DNA from 3 places in the Desulfosporosinus sp. FKA genome. Region 3 is predicted to be linked to each of the others. Evidence: riboswitches for the same ligand, from Rfam matches in the RefSeq annotation. Region 3 holds a riboswitch; each other region holds the start of a gene.
What was found. A riboswitch is a leader RNA that binds a small molecule or an ion and turns the genes downstream of it on or off. The one in region 3 is predicted to bind FMN.
Positions count from the first base shown of each region.

Region 1: it holds a riboswitch for FMN, as region 3 does, so the genes downstream of both, ribB (3,4-dihydroxy-2-butanone-4-phosphate synthase) here and ribD (bifunctional diaminohydroxyphosphoribosylaminopyrimidine deaminase/5-amino-6-(5-phosphoribosylamino)uracil reductase RibD) in region 3, are expected to answer to the same signal.
Region 2: it holds a riboswitch for FMN, as region 3 does, so the genes downstream of both, B5771_RS20275 (FGGY family carbohydrate kinase) here and ribD (bifunctional diaminohydroxyphosphoribosylaminopyrimidine deaminase/5-amino-6-(5-phosphoribosylamino)uracil reductase RibD) in region 3, are expected to answer to the same signal.

Region 1 covers NZ_NAHZ01000034.1:498,265-503,742, forward strand. The annotation lists gene B5771_RS23545 (SDR family oxidoreductase) at 225-1,070, opposite strand; gene B5771_RS23550 (TetR family transcriptional regulator) at 1,607-2,194, opposite strand; gene ribB (3,4-dihydroxy-2-butanone-4-phosphate synthase) at 2,466-3,113, opposite strand; FMN riboswitch at 3,213-3,358, opposite strand; gene B5771_RS23560 (FadR/GntR family transcriptional regulator) at 3,537-4,232, opposite strand; gene B5771_RS23565 (LUD domain-containing protein) at 4,311-5,339, opposite strand; gene B5771_RS23570 (LUD domain-containing protein) at 5,342-5,478, opposite strand, start outside.
Region 2 covers NZ_NAHZ01000033.1:194,732-200,209, forward strand. The annotation lists gene B5771_RS20260 (NlpC/P60 family protein) at 63-1,352, shown strand; gene B5771_RS20265 (hypothetical protein) at 1,440-2,087, shown strand; gene B5771_RS20270 (YkgJ family cysteine cluster protein) at 2,134-2,862, shown strand; FMN riboswitch at 2,909-3,023, shown strand; gene B5771_RS20275 (FGGY family carbohydrate kinase) at 3,164-4,687, shown strand; gene B5771_RS20280 (hypothetical protein) at 4,872-5,414, shown strand.
Region 3 covers NZ_NAHZ01000033.1:61,532-67,009, forward strand. The annotation lists gene ribE (6,7-dimethyl-8-ribityllumazine synthase) at 1-5, opposite strand, end outside; gene B5771_RS19620 (bifunctional 3,4-dihydroxy-2-butanone-4-phosphate synthase/GTP cyclohydrolase II) at 56-1,258, opposite strand; gene B5771_RS19625 (riboflavin synthase) at 1,301-1,951, opposite strand; gene ribD (bifunctional diaminohydroxyphosphoribosylaminopyrimidine deaminase/5-amino-6-(5-phosphoribosylamino)uracil reductase RibD) at 1,974-3,101, opposite strand; FMN riboswitch at 3,275-3,389, opposite strand; gene B5771_RS19635 (GNAT family protein) at 3,443-3,982, opposite strand; tRNA gene B5771_RS19640 (tRNA-Pro) at 4,268-4,344, opposite strand; gene B5771_RS19645 (DegV family protein) at 4,496-5,353, shown strand.

The sequences.
Region 1 (5,478 bases), on a different contig from region 3:
TTTTAATTATATAATAAATACACCTTTAAGTATAGTAAAAAGTAAAAATTATAAAAACAAAATGCGTTGGCGTGAGAACTGCTATATTCTCATGCCAGCGCATTATATATTTTAGTCATATTATAGGCCCATAACAAACTTACAGTGAACTCGTTCAGTTAAAGCTGAACATCGGGGCTTAAAAACTGGATAAACCCTAAACTATACTTTTGTGATGCAGTAGATTATTTATTGAAATAATGACCTTGTTCCAAATCTGCAATTAAGCCTGGATGCACCGGGTTCCATCCCAATATCTCTTTTGTTTGTGGAGAGTTTCCCGGCTTTACACTTGGAATATCAAGTGCGGCCAATGCACCAAGAAACCCGAAGTGAGCATTGGCTTCCTCACGTGAGATGCTTACCACCGGAACGTTTAAGTGTTTTCCGATAGTACTGGCAATTTCACGAAAAGGAATTCCTGCTTCGCCTCTTCCTGTAAAATATGAACCAGCCGGTGCTTTTTCAATCGCCAGACGAAAAAGCTTAGCAGCATCAAGTCTATGAATAGCCGGCCATCGATTAGCTCCATCTTCAACATAGGCAGATATTCCTTTTGAGCGTGCAATACTGATAAGTTGTGGAATAAATCCATGCCTATCCGCATCACTATGCACGGAGGGTGCAAGACTAATGACAGCGGAGCGAACCCCTCTCTCAGCTAAAGCTAATGTAGCCTTATCCGAAGCATCCCCATTGGCATGAGCAGTGGTCATAAAAGGTTTTCCAGTATCTACAAGGGTTTCACCTATTGCGTTAATTACATTTAAATCAATAGCAAGGGATCCTGCAAAATCTGAAAAATCATGTCGGAAAGCCATATGAATAACACCTTCTGCCATGGAGGCTCCTTTACAAAGATATTCCGTATCTTCCAGTGTCCCCTTCAGTGCTTCCGCTCCAACATTTTCTAATTTTTTGGCACCCTCTTCCGAACGTGTTAAACCAATCACTTTATGTCCAGCCTGAATCAGTTCTTGTACAACCGCCGAACCGATATAACCTGTTGCTCCAGTGACAAAAATACGCATAATAAAATCCTCCTAATAAATTAAATAGTAACATTACCTTATACGGAATTGGAAGAATGTATACAATCTTCGCTGTCTAATTGAGACTAAACATATTCGTAAATTTTGTCGGATCAACCTGTAATAAATCCATATTAACTCCCCTCATTGATTACAAGTTTAATGTTTTAATATTTGTAACCTTAAAACGAATTATATCATTATGAGTAGATAATTACAATACAATAAATATGTAACTTGTAATAAATTTATATTTATCCTGTTTTTTTAAGGAAGCCCCGCTGTTCAGCTTTAGCTGAACGAGTTCACTTTCAAGTTTAATGACTATTATATTTGATGACTGCAGCGGTGAAAGAACGTGTTATAAATGTTCGCTGCTTTCAGCTTGACCATGCTTTTGCAAAAAATGCGAAAAGTCCCGGCATACAATAACGCCCTCAACAATTCCTATTTGGAACGTCAAGGGCTTAAAAGTTTACTTTATCGTATTTGGAGTTTTGTAAGAGGAGAAGGTTGATCGGCCTCACCTACTCGATTCAGTTTTTGGGATTTTTAAGTCCTCTTATTAGAAGATTTACCACAGATTCTATGTTTTGTTTTCGCTCAGGATCTGCGAATGAGTTTGGGTGGATAAAAACACTGGTTGCAAGATATACGGATCTTGCCGCTTGATAAGGAAATTCTATGAAAAATATACCTTCTGTAATTCCTTGTTCTATAACCTCCTTGATTTGATTAATTCCGTCTTCTATACCCTTTTCAATTACTTGCATTGAGTTTTGAGCCAGTTTAATGTAATTGGCAAACATTTCTGGATCATTAATGGCACTGCGACGTTTAGCTTCCGCAAAGTCTTCCAGTAAATGAAAAAGCTTAATATCAGCAGGACTATCTTCTTTTAAAATACTTTTTGAAGGAGCATGCAAATTTGCAAGCCAGCGTTCTGTAACAGCATTCCAAAGGGCAGCTTTACCATTATAATATCTATAAATGGCAGCATGACTGACTTTTAATAATTTTGCCACGTCTGTGATATTCGCTTTATCTGGTCCAAAACGGCGAATGACCTCTTCAGTGGCATTGAGAATTATTTCTTTATCTAATGAGATCTTATCCAATGTCATCACCGATTTCTCTTTTAATAGTAAGTATGATCATATCACGATTGGTTTTATGTTTCAAGTTACAATAATCGTAATTTTGTCCAAAGCAGAATTTTTTATGTCCCTGCTTCGGGAAAACATTATCCACAGATTTACCAATAACTATTTGTAAGTCTTCAATTGAGTTTATAGTTAAGAACTTTATATTCCCACGTTTCCTAGTCTACATTGCCAGTAAATATGATAACCGGCTTTTAAGCAAATACTCAATAAGCCGGTTAAAGAAATTCAATTAAATTATATGATACTGTTTACGGTAATCTATCAAGTCCTCGATCGTTACCACAGGTACATTATTTTTTTCAGCGAAGGCCACGATTTCTGGTAAGCGAGCCATAGTTCCGTCTGGATTTGTAAGTTCACATAATACGCCACAGGGTTTCAAACCTGCTAAACGCATTAAATCGATGTTAGCTTCTGTATGACCCGGCCGTTCTAAGACACCACCAGGACATGCTCTTAAAGGAAAAACATGACCGGGGCGATGAAGATCTTGAGGTTTTGCCTCTTCTGCCGTAGCGGCTTTGACAGTAGTAACTCGGTCAGCCGCAGAAACACCTGTTGTAACTCCATTTGCTGCTTCAATCGATACGGTAAAAGCAGTTTGAAATCTGCTTGTATTGTTTTCCACCATCATAGGCAACGACAACTCGTTTACCTTTTCATCCGTCAAACATAAACATACGATTCCACTACATTCCTGAATAAGCATTGCCATCTGTGCTACTGTTAAAAATTGAGCCGAGAACATTAGATCTCCTTCATTTTCCCGATGTTCATCATCAGTAACTAATACCCCCTGCCCGTTCCTCAAAGAGTCTAACGCTTTTTCCACCCTTTCAAACGAGCTTCCAAATGTAGATAAATAGGATTGATTCATGGTAAATCCCCCTTTAAATATTGACTTACCAGAATCAGGGCGAACCAACAGACAGCCTCCCTAATATTAGATCGCTTGAATTAAAAAATTTGGCACACCTGTATATCTCTTTCATCCGGACTATTACCGTCGGCCCTGGCCTCTCACCAGATCTGCTGACCTTCTTAAAATTAAGAAGCGCTCGCGGGCTCCCCAGAAACTGGGATACCGCCGGTGGGGAATTTCACCCCGCCCTGAGACTAAGTCAATTTATTATAACAATTCTATCAGCTATTGTGAACTGTAAGCGATGGAAAATACCTTAAGATCGGCGGCATATCGTACAATGCAGCATTCCTTAAGTTTCGTCCGTCGTAGAGCTTCGTGTTTGAAATTCCACCATTCTAGTTAATTGAGGTCCACCATTCGAGAGTGATGGACGCGTTATGCAAGCTCTTTCCTTGCTTCCTCTAAATGCCTCCGCATAAGGCTCTGCGCTTTTCCTGAATCATGACGCGAAATCGCCTCATAAATCGCAACATGCTCCCGAACAGTACGAAGTCCACCTACATCATGACTAAAACGAAGCGGCCCAGTCCTTTTAATTAACTCAAAAATATGTACAACCAATGTTTGAAGAAGCCGATTCATAAGAGTGTTCTGAGAAGCTTGAGCAACCATATAATGAAATCGCATATCCGCCTTAGCATAAGCATCTAAGTCATGATGTTCTCTTTGCATATCCTTAAGTGCATGCGCAATCCAACGCAAGCTTTCCTCACTCGCCCGCTCTGCAGCTAAGCGAGCACATTCTGCCTCGAGGGTAATACGTATTTCCCACAGTTCATCAAGGCGGGTTGGTTCGACAGATAAGGCTAAAGCTAAGGGGTTAATCACATAGTCCAGCTGAACATCCCGAATAAACGTTCCGCCCCCCGGTTTAATTTCTACCAAGCCTAAAAGTTCCATAGTTCGTAAAGCCTCGCGCAGTGTTGTGCGGCTTACGCCCAATTCTGCAGCCATCTCCCGTTCTCCCATCAAACGATCGCCGGGACTCAACTTTCCTTCGATAATTAGATTATTAATTTGTTTTAGTACCTCTTGATACGTCCGGCGCGGCTTAACCTTTTCAAATTGCATGAAGATCCTCCATAACACCAGGAATTTTTATTTCCATCTCGCTTTCATTCTCCCAATACTTTTAAGCATATTTTATTTCTAAACCTGAATACTGACCGGACATAGTTCATTGCATTTCCGGCAATCTCCACAATCTGTAGTTTCTGTTGTATGCACCCCCTCTAAAAAGACTGTCAGAACGTTCACCCTTTTACCCGTATAACGATAACCCCTTTCCAGTCCTTCCGTCAGATATTTGGGACAATTAACCAAACAGCTTCCACAGTGTAAACATTTCAGCAAATCCCCCTCCCCGCCTTCTGCTGCTGCCAAACGACCATTATCAATTAAAATGACATAGACTTCTTTAGGGCCATGCATACCTTGGACCATTTTAAATTCGATATCAGCTGTCCGACTGGGACCATTGATAAAGGAGATATAACGAAGCATATCTTTTCCTAACCCATAAATACTCATTGTCCGACAAACTGTTAAAGCATCCTCAAGGGTTGGAACGATCTTATCCATACCGGCAAGCACTATATGGTTATAGGGAAGATTTGAGGTGAATCTGACGTTCCCTTCACTTTCTAAAAGGGTAATCGTTCCATTTTGTTCCACGATTGCCTCAGCACCTGTGATTCCATATTCCAAATTGGCTACAGTGCGTTTGATTTCATCTTTTACTTGAGCAACCATTGCTTGGTCAGTTATCTCTTTATTCAACGTTGCAATCCAGGGATGAACATCAATTTCCGTACCGGCTAATCGTTCTCCGAGGTCAGTATTCTTGACCTCCACACCGTTTGCTTTTAGGAAATCTCTCAAACCGATCTCCGCAAAAATTGGATTCTTACTTATGGCGACCTGCTTATTACCAGCAAGAATTTTTAAAACCTGTTGTTGGGCGTTTGCTGAATCAGCCGCAACAATAACATGGCATCCTTTATTTCCCAAAGATGAAATTGCCTTCTCTACATGTTCTTTAAGCTTCTTGGCAACCTCTGATTTAATTTCATTAACTTGAGAGGCAAGCCTGGGATATTTTTGAATAAGACTTTTTCGATTGGAGTCAATGTTATTTAAAATTCTTTGAGCCTTTACTGTTGTTTTTGCCTCACTCATCTTTACGGCCTCCTTCCATAAGCTTGACTTAATAACTGTACCGTATGGAGCACTTTTTGCTTCATGTTGTTCTGGGATATTCCATCCCGAAAATGCACCATACATCCCGGACAACTGGTAGCCAATATCGTTGCTTGAG
Region 2 (5,478 bases), 130 kb from region 3:
TATAGGATGATTTTAGCGAATAGTAGTTAAGACATAATAAATATTCAAAAAGAGGAATAATAATGAATAATAAATTTAAAATATTAATTTTTATTTGTATGGCATGTATTTTTTGTCTGCCTTTACAGGTACAAGCCCAAGCCCAAACTCAAACAAATGCTCCGACAAGTTCACAATTAACAAATTCACAGACTCAAAGTAATTCCGCAAAGGAAACCCCAAACAAGAACGACGCTAATGAATTGCAGCAATTCGCTGAACAAGAATTAAAACTAAATAGCCAGTTCAGTAATCAGACAGAACAGGAGCTTGCCCTTGATATGAAAATTTTATCATTGCAGCAATCTCTGCAAACCATAAATGAGGGAATTACCAATGATCAATCTGCTTTAGAGAGCCAACAAAAACAACTTAAGGATTTGCAAACGCAGGAAATTCAGCTTCAAAAGCAACATCAAGACGATAGTGATAAATTGGGAGATATCCTAAATACTTTTTATCAAAGTGGAAATGAAGAAGTGGGTTATCTTCCATATATGAACGTGTTATTTCAATCGACGAGTATGTCAGACTTTCTTGATCGCTGGGAATATGTCTCTTATATTATTGACGATTTTAGAGACTTGAATCAGGAGATTTCAATTGCCAATACCAATATTACTAAGAAGCAGTCCTTAATCAGTGAGAAAATGGCTTCAGTAAAGGCCTCGCTTGAAGATAAAAAGAAATTACAACAAACACAGCAACAGCTCTTATCTACCCAGCAAAATCTCCTTGCTCAAGTAAATTCTCAAGAGAAAACAACAATACTTTCTTCAATAGAAGTACAATCCAATATCGATGAATTGGCTCAAGAACAATCCTTAGAAACCTCATTAGCTGCAGCCGGGCGTGCGGACGGCATAAATCCAAGTGATGCTGCTGACGCTGATCTTTTAAATAGCAAAAACAAGCAGTTAGTGTCTATTCCTTATAATTTTCAGTCTATCTTAGCCTATGCTGAACAATATTTGGGAACGCCTTATGTTTGGGGCGGAACTACTTCAAGCCCCGGTTTTGATTGTTCAGGATTTGTTCAGTATGTATATGGGCATTTTGGAGTTAAATTAAATCGCGTGTCTCAAGATCAGTTTAAGGAGGGCATAGGAATTCCTGAAACGGATCTAAAACCCGGTGATCTCCTTTTCTTCAGCACTTATGAAGCTGGTGCATCTCATGTAGGGATTTATATTGGAAACAATATGATGATTGATTCTGAAGCATACGGCGTTTGTTTTGATAATATAACGAATTCTTACTGGGCTTCACGCTATTTGGGTGCCAGGCGTGTGGCTTTTCTAGAAAAACTCTAACGCGGCTATTAAAACGGATGATCTTTACGGTATAATTACTATAATGGCCTTCATCTCCTCACCAAATTCTATTTTCTGGAGGAATCTATGATAAATCGATCAATTGCTGACGAAAATATTTTTAAAATACAGGAAGAAGATACTCAAAATAGTTTTTATGGCTGCAATCAAGAGTGGTATACTACGATGTGGCAGCGCCGAGCCGGATGCGGACCGACGGTTGCAACGAATATTGTGTATTACCTCAACTGTACGCGAAAGAGCTCGATATCGGATAAGCGGCTATGGACAAAGCGCAAGGCCTTATTATTAATGGAAGAAGTTTATCAATATGTGAAACCAACAATGCGTGGAATTCCAACGACAAAACTTTTCGGCGATGATGTCCTGAAATATGCAGAAGCAATGAAACGAACTATACAACTTGAAATTTTAGATGTACCTAAAGGCCGAAAATCTCGTCCCTTATTTCAGCAACTTTTGACGTTTTTAGATCAAGCATTGGGCAATGACAGACCTGTAGCTTTTCTAAATTTAGATAATGGAGAAGAAAAACGATTGGATTCTTGGCACTGGGTAACCATCATTTCAATGTTGTACGCCGAAGAAGACAGCAGAGCAACGATAAGAATTTTGGATGGCGGGTATATAAAAGAAATTGATTTAGGGCAATGGTTTCAGACAACTGCATTGGGCGGTGGGTTTGTAAGTTTTGATTACGTTGATGAGAACTGAATACTGGCTATACAACGACAAGGAGTGGAAGGAGACTTAGTTAATTATGGATCAGCGAAAGTTAGTTTTGAATGAGGACAGTGAGTTTAATTTTCTTTGTCATGACGGTCTCGATTGTTTTAAAAAATGCTGCCGCGACATTAATATTTATCTCACACCTTATGATGTCCTCAGAATGAAGAATTTGCTCGGTATTTCTTCAGAAGAATTCCTGGATAAATACACTCTAAACGTGCAATTGCCCACCGGTTTTTCTATAGTTCAGATTAAGATGTCTGAGGAGGATAATTTAACATGTCCTTTCATTACCCCAAAAGGGTGTCGGGTTTATAAAGAACGGCCCTGGTCTTGCCGTATTGCGCCGGTGGACATGCTGGGGGGAGGAAAATACTCCTTTATTTTTGAATCTTCCCGTTGCCATGGGTTGAATGAGAAAAAAAGCCAAACTATTAAAGAGTGGATTTCTGACCAGGGGTTAGAAATTTACGAAGAAATGGAACAAGGGTTTAGTCAAATCCCCAGTTATTTAAAACTTACAGGTGAGCTTGAAATTGATAATAAGATGATTAAGTTATTCTTCTTAGCTTGTTACGATTTGGATAACTTCAAAAGCTATTTAAGGCATAATACTTCCTTGCTCGAAAAAATGGATGTAACTGCGGAACGATTTGAAGAGATAAGGCATGATGATGTTCAGTTAATGAAATTTGGTTTTCAAGTGCTTTCTTTAGGTACTGAGTGCTTAAAAGATCTGATATCTGGGGAATTGGCTTAAATTGACAAAGTGAAGCAATGGTGTTACTTTATTAATAAGTTAATATAATCATCCTTCAGGGTTGGGTGAAATTCCCTATCGGCGGTAAAGCCCGCGAGCCGTAAAGCAGATTCGGTTGAATTCCGAAGCCGACAGTATAGTCTGGATGAGAGAAGGTGATGTTCATATACATAATCGCTATTATGTATTAAGTTTGTCTTGTCAAAATCTCTTAAGGATGCTTAAGAGATTTTTTTATCCTGTGGTTTATCAGTGGGGGTGGGTCCCTCGAGTTCACTAGCGTTCATAAACATTAAAGGAGATGTATACTTTGGAAAGCTGCTATCTTAGTTTTGATGCGGGATCACAAAGCGTAAAAGTGGCTGTTTATACTGAAACTATGCACTGTGTCGCAAAAGCATCCAATCAGACAACGATGAGCTGCCCCCAGCCGGGATGGGTGGATATGGATGCTGAAGAATACTTATCCTTGACTAAATTGGGAATTAAACAATGTATTGAGCAATTGCAAACTAAGGGCATTGACCCTAGTCTAATTAAAGCCATTATGGGTGACGGAATTATTTGTGGAATTGTTGGGGTTGACGAGAGAGGGAAGGCGATTACTCCTTACATTAATTATTTGGATTCTAGGACTCAAAGCGATGTGGAAACTTTAAATCAATTGGATCTGGATATTTGGGGCAAAGAGACCGGCAATGCTGAACCATCTTGTATGTTTCCCGCTTTGCATGCCAGGTGGCTGTTAGCTAATAATAAAGCGTTTCAAGAAAGGGGCAAAAAGTTTGTCCACAATGCTCCTTACATTCTTATGAATTTGGCCGGTTTAGACAGCCGTGATGCTTTTATTGATTGGGGAACAATGTCGGGCTGGGGTCTTGGTTACCGAATTTATGATAAAGAATGGTCCGATGAACAACTAGCTCTTTTAAAGATTGATAAAGCATATCTGCCGAAGATTGTAAAACCTTGGGATATTATTGGTGCCTTATCGGAAGAGACAGCACAAGAAACTGGATGTCCAGCAGGTATCCCGATTTGTGCCGGAGCAGGAGATACGATGCAGTCCATGTTAGGAAGTGGAATTGTTGAAGCGAATAAGGCTGTTGACGTGGCAGGAACATGTGCTATGTTTTGTGTTTCTACCACTGGAATAATCCCGGAATTAAGTAAAAAAGGAAGCGGTTTGATTTTTAATAGCGGAACATTGAAAGATACCTATTTTTATTGGGGATTTGTTAGAACTGGAGGTTTAGCCTTGCGCTGGTTTAAGGATAATCTTTGTCAAAAGGCTGAAGATGATAAATATTATCAATCGCTAAGCCAAAAAGCGGAAAAAATTCCGCCTGGATGTAATGAGGTGATGTTTTTACCATACTTAACCGGCGGATACGGTGAATGGGCTAATATTAAAGGTTGTTTTTTAAACATGAATTTAGATACGGACCAATTTGTTTTATGGCGAGCTGTTTTAGAGGCAATTGCTTATGATTATATGGAAATTACAGATACTTACAGAAATGCCGGAATTGATATTAACAGAATAACTATTACAGAGGGCGGGAGCAGAGATAATCTGTGGAATCAGATTAAGGCCGATGTTATGCAAAGTGAAGCTATTACGTTAGAAATTTCTGGTGGCGCCGTACTGACAAATTGTCTACTTGCGGCTTATGCGACAGGAACGATCGAGGACTTGCCAACGACACTTGTTAAGAACATAAAAATATCTAATCGATATAGTCCAAATTGCAGCAATTCAACAATCTATCGAAATCGCTATAGACAGCAAAGAGATATATTAAGAAAGTTAGCTAACAGTTGATAAGAGAGCCCAAAACAATCCTACATACCGGAAAATAATAAGAACAGTCGGAATTACCTCTCTTTATAGTAAAAGAGAGGTAATTTGTTGTTATCTTACTTGGTGACAAACGGTTATAACTTGAATATCTTGTATTGTACCACAATTTACCATATTACAAGAATGGAATGAGGGTGAAGCACCAATGCCGTTAGGTAAAATGAATATATTTGGGAATCAACAAGTTCAAATGATGCCTCAAGGAACTCAAGGCTACCAAATGCCGAATGGTTCAGGGCAATTTGACCGGACACCATTATTAGGCCGAGGACTGCAAAGATTTGCACCTAAGTTCGGGCTTCCGGGTGGTTTGCTTATGCCACCAGGATTTTCCCAGCCAACAAATAACTTTGGAGGCGGTCAGGCTGGAACTATGCCAGGCGGGATGATGGGAGGAAATGCAAATTGGGGTCCTGGTCCACAAGCTGGAGGGCAGGGGTACGCTGCTCCCGGTTATCCGCCGCAAGGTTTCCAGCAAAATCAGGCGCTCCAGCAACCAATGATGCCGCAATCCCAAGGGTATCAACCACAAGGGTATCCGCCCCAAAGTTATCCAACCCAGGGATATCCAAATCAGATGATTAATCAAGGGTACGGAGGGCAGATGCCTGTTCAGCCTGCCTGGGAAAGCCCCAAAAAAGGCGGAATCAAAGGATTTATCAGTAATCTTCTGTCAAAAAAGAAATAATTAATGATTTATGGCAGCTCCTTAAGATTAAGAAGCATTAAGGCTATTTTCGCTTATGGTGGAG
Region 3 (5,478 bases):
TTCATAATGTTATTAAACACCCTTTCTTTTTGAGCAGTTTTTAGAACCATAGATGTTAGTGAACGGCTGATAAATAATGGCCTAATTTCGTTTTCTTTGTACAGAGATATTTTAGATTTTCAGGTTTGGAAGGTATTTCAACAGGAACCCGTTCGGCGACCTTTAAACCGTATCCTTCAAGGCCAACTATTTTTCTTGGATTGTTCGTCATTAAACGGACCTTGGAAATGCCGAGATCTGCTAATATTTGGGCGCCCACTCCATAATCGCGTAAGTCTTCAGGGAATCCTAAAGCTAGATTTGCTTCAACGGTGTCTTTGCCCTCCTCTTGAAGCTTATAGGCCTTGAGCTTGTTAAGAAGACCAATCCCACGGCCTTCCTGTCTCATATAAAGCAAAACGCCGCGGCCTTCGCGTTCAATTTCTTCTAATGCCGCTGCAAGTTGATCACCGCAGTCGCAACGGCGGGAATGGAATACATCACCCGTAAGACATTCCGAATGTACTCTGACAAGAACAGGATTTCCGTCATCAACGTTCCCTTTAACGAGAGCTATATGTTCTTTTTGATCGATGACACTCAAGTAACCGACGGCACGAAAGTCACCAAAGTCTGTGGGGAGGTGGATAGTTTCTCCTCTTTCAATAAGTTTCTCGGATTGACGTCGATATGCGATAAGGTCTTTAAGAGTAACAATTTTTAGGTTGTGTTTCTCTACAAAAAGTTGTAAATCGGGGACTCGAGCCATCGTTCCATTTTCGTTCATGATCTCACAGATAACCCCTGCAGGCTTTAATCCGGCAAGACGAGCTAAATCTACAGCACCTTCGGTATGGCCTGCCCGTACCAGTACTCCGCCTTTCTGAGCTTGAAGGGGGAAGATGTGGCCGGGACGATGCAAATCCTCTGGGGTACTGGCGGGATTCATAAGAACTTTTACGGTATGAGCACGTTCAAAGGCGGAAATTCCCGTTGAACTATCCGAGGCGTCCACGCTGACTGTAAAAGCAGTTCCATGAGGGTCAGTATTATGAGTAACCATGGGTTCAAGCTTTAAGGCTTGAATACGCTCCTTTGTCATAGGAACACAAATCAGACCTCGTCCGAAGGTTGCCATGAAATTGATGGCTTCGGGAGTTGCTAACTCAGCGGCCATAACTAAGTCCCCTTCGTTTTCCCGATCTTCATCGTCGACCATGACGATCATTTTTCCTTGAAGGATATCTTCTATGGCTTCTTCAATGGTATTAAATTGCATGACGGTCAACTCCTTTTTAATTTTATCCATTATTCTTAGACTCTAAGCAAAACCATTTTCCGCTAAAAATGTCATACTAATATCTTCCTTGGAATCTGCAGCTCGGTTGAGCCCCATAAAACGGGCAACATATTTTCCTATCAGGTCAGTTTCTAAATTAACCCTTGAGCCGATCTGTTTTAAGCCTAAAGTGGTTTCTTGGAAAGTGTGAGGAATAAGAGAAACTGAAAAGTAATCATGTTCTACATCGACAACGGTAAGTGAAATTCCGTCAATAGCAATGGATCCTTTGGGCAAAACGAAGGAAAGAAGAGTGGAAGGGGCAGTGATTTCGAGAAGTTTGGCAATACCCCAGGGCGTTATCTTACGAATTGAACCAACGCCGTCAACATGCCCGCTCACTAGATGTCCTCCCAAGCGGGTTTGGAGTTGGAGGGCCCGCTCTAAATTTACCCGGCTGCCGCTCTTCAAATCGCCAAGATTCGTTTTCGCTAGAGTTTCAGCCATTACATCGACGGTAAATTCGTCACTGTTTTGCTGAATCACTGTCAGGCAGACCCCATTGACAGCAATGCTGTCTCCCAATTGGGTTCTCTCAAGGACTTTTTTTCCCTGCAGCGTTAGTTTTCCGGAGTCTGGTAAGAGGCGAAGATCACGTACTATACCAAGTTCTTCAACAATTCCGGTAAACACTTGTATCCTCCTTTAAAGGCCGTTACTGGATAATTTCATGTGGCCTAAAATATCCTGTTACATGAATATCTCTAAAATTCATATCTGCCTGGAGGTCATAGAGCTCTATGGCATCTTTCATCAATTGAATGTTCAAGCCTGAAAGGGGAGAAGGCCCATTTCCTCCTACTAATTTAGGAGCGATAAAACATTCTAATTTGTCGACACACTCGTTTTCAATAAGAGCACCTGCTAAACGACCGCCGCCTTCAAGTAAGACACTGATCCATCCTCGGCAAACAAGATCTTTAAGCATTTGCTTAAGAGGGACATAACGTGAAGTATCGTATTGCCAGATTTCAACGTTCTTAAGCTTTTGCAATCGACTGAGCTTATCGACCGGCGCTGCCTTTGTTGTAGCAATAATACAAGGACTTTCGGCGGAGGAGGTGAGAACCTGAGAGTTTTCAGCTAAACGGCATCGGCCGTCAACAACAAGCCGAATAGGATCTCGTCCGCCTGATAAGCGGCAGGTTAGTGCGGGGTTGTCATGAATGATTGTTTCACTGCCAACAAGAATAACATCGTATTGATTACGTAATTGATGGACGTATTGGCGAGAGAGCTCGCTGCTCACCCAGCGAGAATCTCCGGTTCCGGTGGCAATTTTTCCGTCTAGAGTTAAGGCTGTCTTGTATAGGACGAAAGGCATAGTTGTGGTTATTGCTTTGCAAAATGCTTCATTTAAGGATGCAGCCTCATGGTGCAATACTCCCACGTCAACTTGAATCCCGGCTTTACGTAATCGTTGAATTCCGCGGCCTGCAACGAGAGGATTGGGGTCTTGCATAGCTACAACAACACGTTTGACGCCTGCCTTAATTAGAGCGTCAGAGCAGGGCGGGGTTCGGCCGAAATGTGAGCAAGGTTCTAAAGTAACATAAGCTGTTGCATCCTTGGCTTGATCTTGAGCTTCTGACAAGGCATGGACTTCAGCATGAGGAGTTCCGGCTTTTTGATGGTAACCGCGCCCGATGATTTGATTATTTTTGACGAGAATACACCCGACCATTGGGTTTGGACTAGTTCTCCCCCAGGCCTGACCTGCCAGTTTAATGGCTTTAGACATAAAAGTTTCGTCCGTTGATTTTTGAAAAGTTTCCCGCTGCATATAATTCCTTTCTGAAACTTTTTTAAGATAGTTTCCCCCAAAAATCGTAAATACCATAAAGGAGCAAAGCCAATAATTAGGAAATAAAAATAGGAAATAAAAAAACACTCGCTATCCTCGAGTGTTGAGCTAAAAGTCATAGTAAAAAAGCGTATAAAAAGACGCATTTTAATCTATTCCTCTTCTCATCCAGACTTTACTGTCGGCTCCGGAATTAAACCGGATCTGCCAAAAAGGCTCGCGGGCTGTACCGCCGATAGGGAATTTCACCCAACCCCAGAGGATAGTTTATTATTAAATTTGATTATAGTGTACTCCAGGTCCAGCAATTTGGCAACCTATTATTTTCCGTGAAGGATCAAAAATTCATCGCGCAATAATCCCATAAGGACAGCATCATGATAAGTTCCCAGTACATAGCGTGCCTCTCGCTGGCGTCCTTCGATTTTAAAGCCAACTTTTTCGTAGGCTCTGATTGCCCGAAGGTTTTCGTCCCAAGTATCCAATGAAATCCTATGAAAGTTCCATTGAGTAAAGAGAAAGCGAACAAAGGTTATAATAGCATCTGTTCCGTAGCCTTTACCCCAATATGATTTATCACCAATAACAATAAACAGGGTTGCCGAACGACCTGGAACATTGACTTCTTTAAAACCAATGGTACCAATTATCAAGTTCTTCTCATTCAATATTGCGTACCGGTAAACGTCAGAAGGGCCGTCGAGATACTTTTCCATGATTTGATCTTTGGAATAAAGAGTATTTAGCGGCCAAGCTCCACTTGACCAATAATTAATTTCCTCATCGTTTAACCATTGGCAGATAATATCAATGTCATCCTCTTCAATAGGGCGAATCTTTATTTTATTTCCCTCTAACATGCTAGGCTCCTTCTCAGCGTTTTATCTTTAGATTATAGTGCATCTGATTTATAACCTATTGTAGCACCTAATCGAAACAATAAAAAATATTTAAGTGTTCATCTTTAGCTGAACGAGTTCACTATTGGACGAGATAGTAATAGACCAATTTCCTTTATTTCATAATAAAGGAAATTGGTGTTTACATAATTAACCATTAGGGATTAAAATAATTGCTAAAGATATGGATTATTTCTCTTCAAAAAATAAAAAGATCTCCAAAACTGGAGATCCTCTAATACTAGATGGTCGGGGCGACGGGATTCGAACCCACGGCCTCTTGGTCCCGAACCAAGCGCGCTACCAAACTGCGCTACGCCCCGCAATTCGTTTATCAGAACGAATACTATAATAACAAACCCCTTTGATCCTGTCAACATTATTTGTACAGAGTTAGAAATATTAATTGGTAAGGAGATAAAAAGGCAGTTCTGATGGGATAAACCAGGCATAAATCTTGAGGAGAGAAGAAACTTGAGAAAAACAGGAATTGTGATGGATTCAACAGGATATTTAACGAATGATATAGTGAAGCAATTCCAGATTACAATCGTTCCCCTTTCAGTGATCATCGGCACCGAGACTTTTTCGGAAACAGAATTATCGAATGAGCAATATTTCGAAAAGCTTAATCATATTAATAGTTTATCAACAACTTCCCAACCATCGGTTGGAGCTTTTCTTGAAGCCTATGAATCCTTGTTTTCACAAGGCGTAGAAAAAATAATTAGTCTTCATCTTTCGAGTGCCATAAGCGGAACTTTAAGATCTGCCCAAATGGCAATTGAGCTTGCTTCCAGCAAAAAAATATACCTTTTTGATTCTCAGTCTTCGGCCTTAGGGCTCGGAGTTTTGGCCTGGGCGGCAGCAGAATGGGCAGAGAATAGATTAGATGCTGCGGAAATTATGCATAACCTTAAGTCACTAAAAGAACAAACGGAGCTTTATTTTATTGTTAATACACTGGAGAATCTGCGGCGAGGCGGACGAATCGGGGGAGCAGCTGCCTTGATCGGTACTTTACTTCAAATCAAACCTATTCTCTATTTTAATCAACAGGGCCAGATCGATGTTTTTGATAAAGTTCGTTCCCGGTCAAGGGCTTGGCAGCGAGTTCTCGATGAATTAACGAGAGCGATGTTGAGCGGAAAACGCTTTCGAATATGTGTTATGCATGTCAATATTCCAAAAGAAGGGGAAGAGCTTATGGAGGAACTTAAATCGCGCTATCCTGAACATGAAGTAAGATTGTTTGAAGCAGGTGCTGTCATTGCAACTCATGTCGGAACAGGTGCCTTTGGCCTGGTATTTCATCCTTGGCCAATAGAATGAACTGGAATTTCCAGGAACTCCAACCAGTAAATAATGATCGCTATTACTCAAGAACATGCAAACTGAACTATATAATTAATTTCGCAAATAATAAAGTGTAGGCAGCTGTTAACAGAATTTTATAC